Hyalangium gracile: one gene and its partner. The protein of the gene in region 1 binds, or shares a complex with, the protein of each later gene. Links are inferred from orthologs where the notes say so. Each region holds a gene or a part of one and is shown on either strand. Other genes may lie near its edges. The genes, in order: accB and accD.

Region 1 (3,201 bases):
CGTACTCCCCGAGCGCCCGCTGCATCCGCTTGATGGCCGTCTCCCGGTCCTCCGCGTGGACGATCAGCTTGGCCAGCAGGCTGTCGTAGTACGGGAGCACGGTGTAGTTCTCATACGCAGCGGAGTCCACACGCACGCCATACCCGCCCGGCACGCTGTAGCCGGTGATGCGGCCGGGCCAGGGCGCGAAGGTGACGGGATCCTCGGCGTTGACGCGGCACTCGATGGCGGCGCCGCGCATCTGGATGTCCGACTGCTTGAAGCGCAGCGGGTGGCCATAGGCCATGCGGATCTGCTCGCGCACCAGGTCCACGCCGGTGACGAGCTCCGTCACGGGGTGCTCCACCTGGATGCGGGTGTTCATCTCCATGAAGTAGAACTGGCCGCGCTCGTCCAGCAGGTACTCGATGGTGCCCACGTTGTTGTAGCGCAGCTTCTGCATCGCCTCGACGGAGGTGCGCCCCATCTTCTCGCGCAGCTCCGGGGTGAGCGCCGGCGACGGGCTCTCCTCAATCAGCTTCTGGTGCCGCCGCTGCACCGAGCACTCGCGCTCACCCAGGTGGATGACGTTGCCGTGCTCGTCCGCGGCGATCTGGATCTCGATGTGGCGCGGCTTCTCCACGTACCGCTCGATGTAGAGGTCGCCGTTGTTGAAGCTGGCCACCGCCTCGGCCGCCGCCGTGGAGAACGCCTGCACCAGGGCGCCGGGCTCGCGGACGATCTTCATCCCCTTGCCGCCGCCGCCCGCCGCCGCCTTGATGATGACGGGGAAGCCGATCTCGCGGGCAATGGCCTCCGCTTCCTTCGGATCCTTCACCACGCCGGTGCTGCCGGGCAGCAGCGGGATGCCCGCCTCGCGCGCGGCCTGCTTGGCGCGCACCTTGTTGCCCATCAGCCGCAGCATCTCCGGGCGCGGGCCGATGAAGCGGATCTTGCAGTTCTCGCACACCTCGGCGAACTCGGCGTTCTCCGAGAGGAAGCCGTAGCCGGGGTGGATGGCGTCCGCGCGAGTAATCTCCGCGGCGGACAGCAGCTGCGGGATGTTGAGGTAGCTCTCCTTGGACGGCGGAGGGCCGATGCACACCGCCTCGTCGGCGAAGCGCACGTGCAGCGCGTTGGCATCCGCCGTGGAGTGCACCGCCACCGTGGCGATGCCCAGCTCCCGGCAGGCGCGGATGACCCGCAGGGCAATCTCCCCGCGGTTGGCAATCAGCACCTTCTTGAACACGCCCTGCCCTCCTCGTGGGCCCCGCGGCCGGCGCGTGGCCGGCCTGACGGACTACGCCGGCTCGATGCGGAACAGCGCCTGACCGAACTCCGTCGGGTGGCCGTTCTCCAGCAGAATCTCGGCCACGCGCCCGGGCACGTCGGCCTCGATCTCGTTCATCAGCTTCATCGCCTCGATGATGCAGAGCACCTGGCCCTTCTTCACCACCGAGCCCACCTCCACGAAGGGAGGCTGGTCCGGGGCGGGCGTCCGGTAGAACGTGCCCACGAAGGGGCTCGTCACCAGGTGGCCGGGCTTCTCGGCCGGCTTGGCCGGAGCCGCCGCGGGAGCCGCCGCCGGGGCCGCCGCGGGAGCCGCCGCCCGAGCAGGCGCCGCGTACTCCACCGCCGGCACCGTCACCGGGCTCACCGACGGGCTCACCGGAGCGGCCTGGTGGACGATGGTGGGCGCGGGCCCGTGGCCGCGGCGGATGTACAGCCGCTCCTCGCCTCGCTGCCACACCAGCCTCGTCACGTCCGAGGCCTCCAGCATCTCCACGATCTGCCGCAGCGCCTCCACGTCCAGGGACGTCGCCCCCGGCTCGCGGCCGCTACCACCGGCCGGCGTGGGCTCGCCCTCGGGCCGCGTTGCCTTGCGCTTCGTCGCCATGCGTCCCCTCCCGACCCGGGCAGCTGCCCGGACTATCCCCCGGTGGCCACGCGCGTGAGGTACTTCCCGTCGCGCGTGTCGATCTTCAGGATGTCCCCCTCGTTGATGAAGAGCGGGACGTTGACCGTGTAGCCCGTCTCGAGCGTGGCCGGCTTCAGCGCGCCGGACACCGTGTCGCCGCGCACGCCCGGATCGCACTTGGTGACCTTCAGGTCCACCGAGTTGGGCAGCGTCACGCCGATGGCCTTCCCGTTGTAGAAGAGCACCGAGACGTTGATGTTCTCCTTCAGGTAGTTCTTCGCATCCCCGAGCTCCTTCTCACTGAGGAAGGTCTGCTCGTAGTTGCGGGTGTCCATGAAGTAGAAGTCCTCTCCCTGGACATAGAGGTACTGCATCTCCTTCTCCTCGATGTCCGGCCGGCCCACCTTGTCGCCCGACTTCATCGTCGGTGTCAGCAGGCGGCCCGAGATGAGGCTGCGGATGGAGGTGCGCACGATGGCGGCGCCCTTGCCCGGCTTGACGTGCTGGAAGTCGACGATCTCGAACGGCTCGCCGTCGATCTCGATCTTGAGGCCCTTGCGGAACTCGGAGGTATCAATGACACCGGCCATGGGAACAGCTCCTTCGGACTGCTGAAAAAGTCCGGGGTGTCTAGCCGATGGAACTCCCCTTTGGAAAGGGGAAAGCGGTGGGGCGGCGCGTCGAGCGCCTGCCCGCCTTACAGCTCGGCGCGGACCTTCGGCGCGGTGACCCGCAGCACGTAGCGGCCCTTGCCGTAGTTGCCCTCCGCCTTGAGCGCCAGCACCAGGAAGTACTCGGGCGACACCATGCGGATGATGGTCAACACTTTCTCGCTGTTGACACTCAGCTCGGTGACGGCGCCCGTCTTGAGCACGTCCGCGGCGTTCTTCAGCTGGGTGAGCAGGTTGGCATACTCGACCCAGGCGCCGTTGAGCTCCAGCTCCCCCGCCTCGTCCTTCTGGTACGTCTCCACGGAGATGCCGTCGAAGCCCATCACACTGCACGCAAGGGCACCGTCGACCTGATTGACCACCGACTCTAGGTGTGCGCGGAAGGACATGGCGGGGTGCGCTTAGGCAAAGAAGAGGAGCCCGTCAAGCCTACTGGCACACGTACGGGGCGCCGTCCTGACCGGGGTTGGCGCACGGGAAGTCCGCCGTCGGCCTGGCGGTCTGGTTCTCCAGGCACCCCACCCCCCGAGTGAGCTCGATGGGGTAGGTCACCTCGTTGGTCTCCACGCCCCGGCCGGAGGCCAGCTTGCCCTTGATCTTGATGGTCGCCAGCAGCGTCATGACGTCCGGCTC
Region 2 (3,072 bases), on another replicon or contig:
AGACCTCTAGTGTGAAGCTGCAAGTCCTCGGCTGTCACGGTGGCGAGCTGCCCTCGTGCCGGACCACATGCTTCCTCGTGGACGACGTGCTCGCGCTGGACGCGGGGGCGCTCACGAGCACGCTCACGCTCGATCAGCTCTGCAGGGTGGACGACATCCTCGTTGGCCACAGCCACTTCGACCACATCAAGGACTTGCCGCTGTTGGCCGACCTGGTGATCGGCCGGCGGGACCGCCCCGTCACCATCCACGCCTCGCGCGAGTGCGCCCGGTCGCTGCGCGAGTACATGTTCAACAACTCGCTCTGGCCGGACTTCACCGCCATTCCCACCAAGAAGAACCCGGTGCTGCGCATCAAGGCGTTCCGCGCCGGCAGCACCTTCCAGGTGGGCCGCTACAGCGTGCAGTCCATCCCGGTGAGCCACCCGGTGGAGTCCTGCGGCTTCGTCATCTCCAACGGCCAGTCCTCCATGGCCATGAGCGGCGACACGGGGCCCACCGACAAGCTGTGGCAGGTGCTCAACGGGGTGAAGAACCTCAAGGCGCTGCTGCTGGAGACCAGCTTCCCCAACGCGCTGCAGGAGCTGGCGGACCTGTCCGGCCACCTCACGCCCCGCACCGTGCAGCAGGAGCTGGCCAAGTTCGAGCGCAACGGCACCAGCGTGCTGCTCTACCACCTCAAGCCGGCCTTCGTGAGCCAGCTCAAGCGCGAGCTGTCCGGACTCCCAGTGGAAATCCTGGAGCTGGGCGACACCTTCGAGTTCTGAGCTTGACGGGCTGCGTCGTAGCCGGGGGTTGACGGACGCCCCCAGGCGGATTAACCCCGCGCCTCCCATGGCCTGGTTCTCCAAGAAGCCCCGTATCTCCACCCGCCAGGAGCCCACCGCTGAAGAACAGCCCTCGCGCATGCAGGGCTTGTGGGCCAAGTGCGAGAGCTGTGACGAGATCATCTACCGGCAGGAGCTGGAGAAGAACTGGATGGTGTGCCCGCACTGCGAGCACCACCACCCGTGGACGGCGCGCGCCCGGCTGGGCGGCCTGCTGGATCCGGACAGCTTCGAGGAGTTCGACAAGGAGCTGGAGCCGCAGGATCCGCTCGGGTTCGCCGACTCGAAGAAGTACAAGGACCGGCTCAAGTCCACGCGCAAGAACCTGGGAGAGAACGACGCGTTCATCTCCGGGGTGGGCCGCATCGAGGGCCACCAGGTGTCGGTGGGCTGCTTCGTGTTCGAGTTCATGGGCGGCTCCATGGGCTCGGTGGTGGGCGAGAAGGTGACGCGCGTGTTCGAGCGCGCGTACGAGCTGAAGTGCTCGGCGCTGATCTTCTCGGCCTCCGGCGGCGCGCGCATGCAGGAGGGCATCTTCTCGCTGATGCAGATGGCGAAGACGTCCGCGGCCATCGCGCGGTTCCGCACCGGCAACAAGCCCTACGTCTCGGTGATGCTGCACCCGACGACGGGCGGCGTGGCGGCCTCGTTCGCCTGGCTGGGGGACATCATCCTGGCCGAGCCCAAGGCGCTCATCGGCTTCGCGGGCCCGCGCGTCATCGAGCAGACGATCCGCCAGAAGCTCCCGGAGGGCTTCCAGCGCTCGGAGTTCCTGCTGGAGCACGGGATGATCGACGCCATCGTCCCGCGCAAGGAATTGCGGACGAAGCTGGGGCAGGTCCTCGGCCTGCTGGGCTGAGCCCGCTCCTCTCTCCAAGAACCTGGGAAAGCGCTGCCCTGAGGGACGGGGTTGGCGCCCGGTGCCGTGCACGCGGCTCGTCTTCCGGTGCCAGCGCTCCAGGGCAGCTTGGAACCCGAGCGATCCCTCCCCACTGTCTGGCCGCCAATCGGGGGAAGCGCTGCGCGACGTTTCCCACCCGACGAGGCAGGGCGAGCCGGGTGGGGGGAATGTGCCAGCGCTTGGGGGAGGAGAACCGATGGCGCAAGGAGTGATCGGAGAAGTTCTTCCGGGGGCCGATCGTCCAGGCGATCCGTGGGATGGGAGTCCACGGTGGTCGCCCCACTTCCGCTCGCTGTACGTCCTGGTGCTGGACGGGGCGATCACGGTGGGGGCCCTCTTCTGCGCGGCGCTGGTGCGCTTCGATGGGACGATGCCCGCGCAGTGGCAGGCGGCGCTCGAGCAGCGGTTGCCGTTGCTGCTCGCGCTGCGCCTGGCCGCGGTGATCGGGTTCGGGCTGCACCGCTGGTCCTTCCGCAGCTCGGGGCTGAGCGAGGCGGGGCGGCTCGTCATGGCCAACGCCCTGGCCACGGTGGCGTTCGAGGCCAGCCGGTCCTTCTTCCACTTCGAGCCCCTGCCGCGCTCGGTGATCGCGCTGGAGTTCTTCTTCACCACGACGCTGATGGGCGTCTACCGGTTCGCCCCGCGGATGGCGCGGCAGTGGTACCTGGATCAGCGGCGCTCGCGGGCGCGCGGCGCGCGGCGGACGATCATCGTCGGGGCGGGCAGCGCGGGAGATCTGCTGCTGCGCGATCTGCTGAGCACGCCGGAGGGCCCGTGGCACGTCATCGGGCTGGTGGACGACGATCCGGGCAAGCGCGGCACGTTCCTCAACGGCAAGCCGGTGCTCGGGTCCATCGAGGCGCTGCCGGAGCTGGTGACGAAGCACCGCGTGAGCCAGGTGCTGATCGCCATCCCCCGCCTGTCCCCCGAGCGCATCCGGCACATCCTGGGCCTGTGCAAGCACCAGAGCGTGAGCTTCAAGATCATCCCCGCCTCGTTCGCGTGGCTCGATCAGAAGATCACCGCGGCGATGCTGCACGATCTCAGCCCGGAGCACCTGCTGCCCCGGGACGCCATCGCGTTCGACCAGGAGGAGATGCACAAGCTGGTCGCGGGGCGCCGCATCCTCGTCACCGGAGGAGCGGGCTCCATCGGCAGTGAGATCGCGCGCCAGGTGGCGGGGCACGCGCCCGCCTCGCTCGTGCTGCTGGACATCAACGAGAACGAGCTCTACCTGCTGGTGCGCCAGCTCCAGGAGCGCCACCCGCAGCTGAAGGTGAGCTCCATCGTGGCGGACATCCGGGACCTGGACCGGCTGATGCGGGTGGGCCTGGAGCACCGGCC

What was found.
Region 2: the proteins of accB (region 1) and accD are in contact, whole or in part, in a solved structure (PDB 8UXZ), measured with the Escherichia coli proteins. The link is inferred for Hyalangium gracile from one-to-one orthologs.

What each region holds. Positions count from the first base shown.
Region 1 is NZ_JAHXBG010000008.1:119,593-122,793, reverse strand. What follows is about bases 79-2,967. They hold accB (acetyl-CoA carboxylase biotin carboxyl carrier protein), read right to left. Parts: upstream 1,877-2,967; coding sequence 1,280-1,876; downstream 79-1,279. Other genes in these bases: KY572_RS17835 (roadblock/LC7 domain-containing protein), read right to left, coding at 2,595-2,957; efp (elongation factor P), read right to left, coding at 1,909-2,487; accC (acetyl-CoA carboxylase biotin carboxylase subunit), read right to left, coding at 79-1,228. Also shown: more of accC, read right to left, coding at 1-78; KY572_RS17830 (hypothetical protein), read right to left, coding at 2,998-3,201. UniProt on the Escherichia coli protein: This protein is a component of the acetyl coenzyme A carboxylase complex; first, biotin carboxylase catalyzes the carboxylation of the carrier protein and then the transcarboxylase transfers the carboxyl group to form malonyl-CoA.
Region 2 is NZ_JAHXBG010000048.1:31,508-34,579, forward strand. Bases 1-2,760 are described here. They hold accD (acetyl-CoA carboxylase, carboxyltransferase subunit beta), read left to right. Parts: upstream 1-834; coding sequence 835-1,686; downstream 1,687-2,760. Other genes in these bases: KY572_RS46180 (Crp/Fnr family transcriptional regulator), read left to right, coding at 1-10; KY572_RS46185 (MBL fold metallo-hydrolase), read left to right, coding at 12-767; KY572_RS46195 (nucleoside-diphosphate sugar epimerase/dehydratase), read left to right, coding at 1,925-2,760. In the rest of the region: more of KY572_RS46195, read left to right, coding at 2,761-3,072.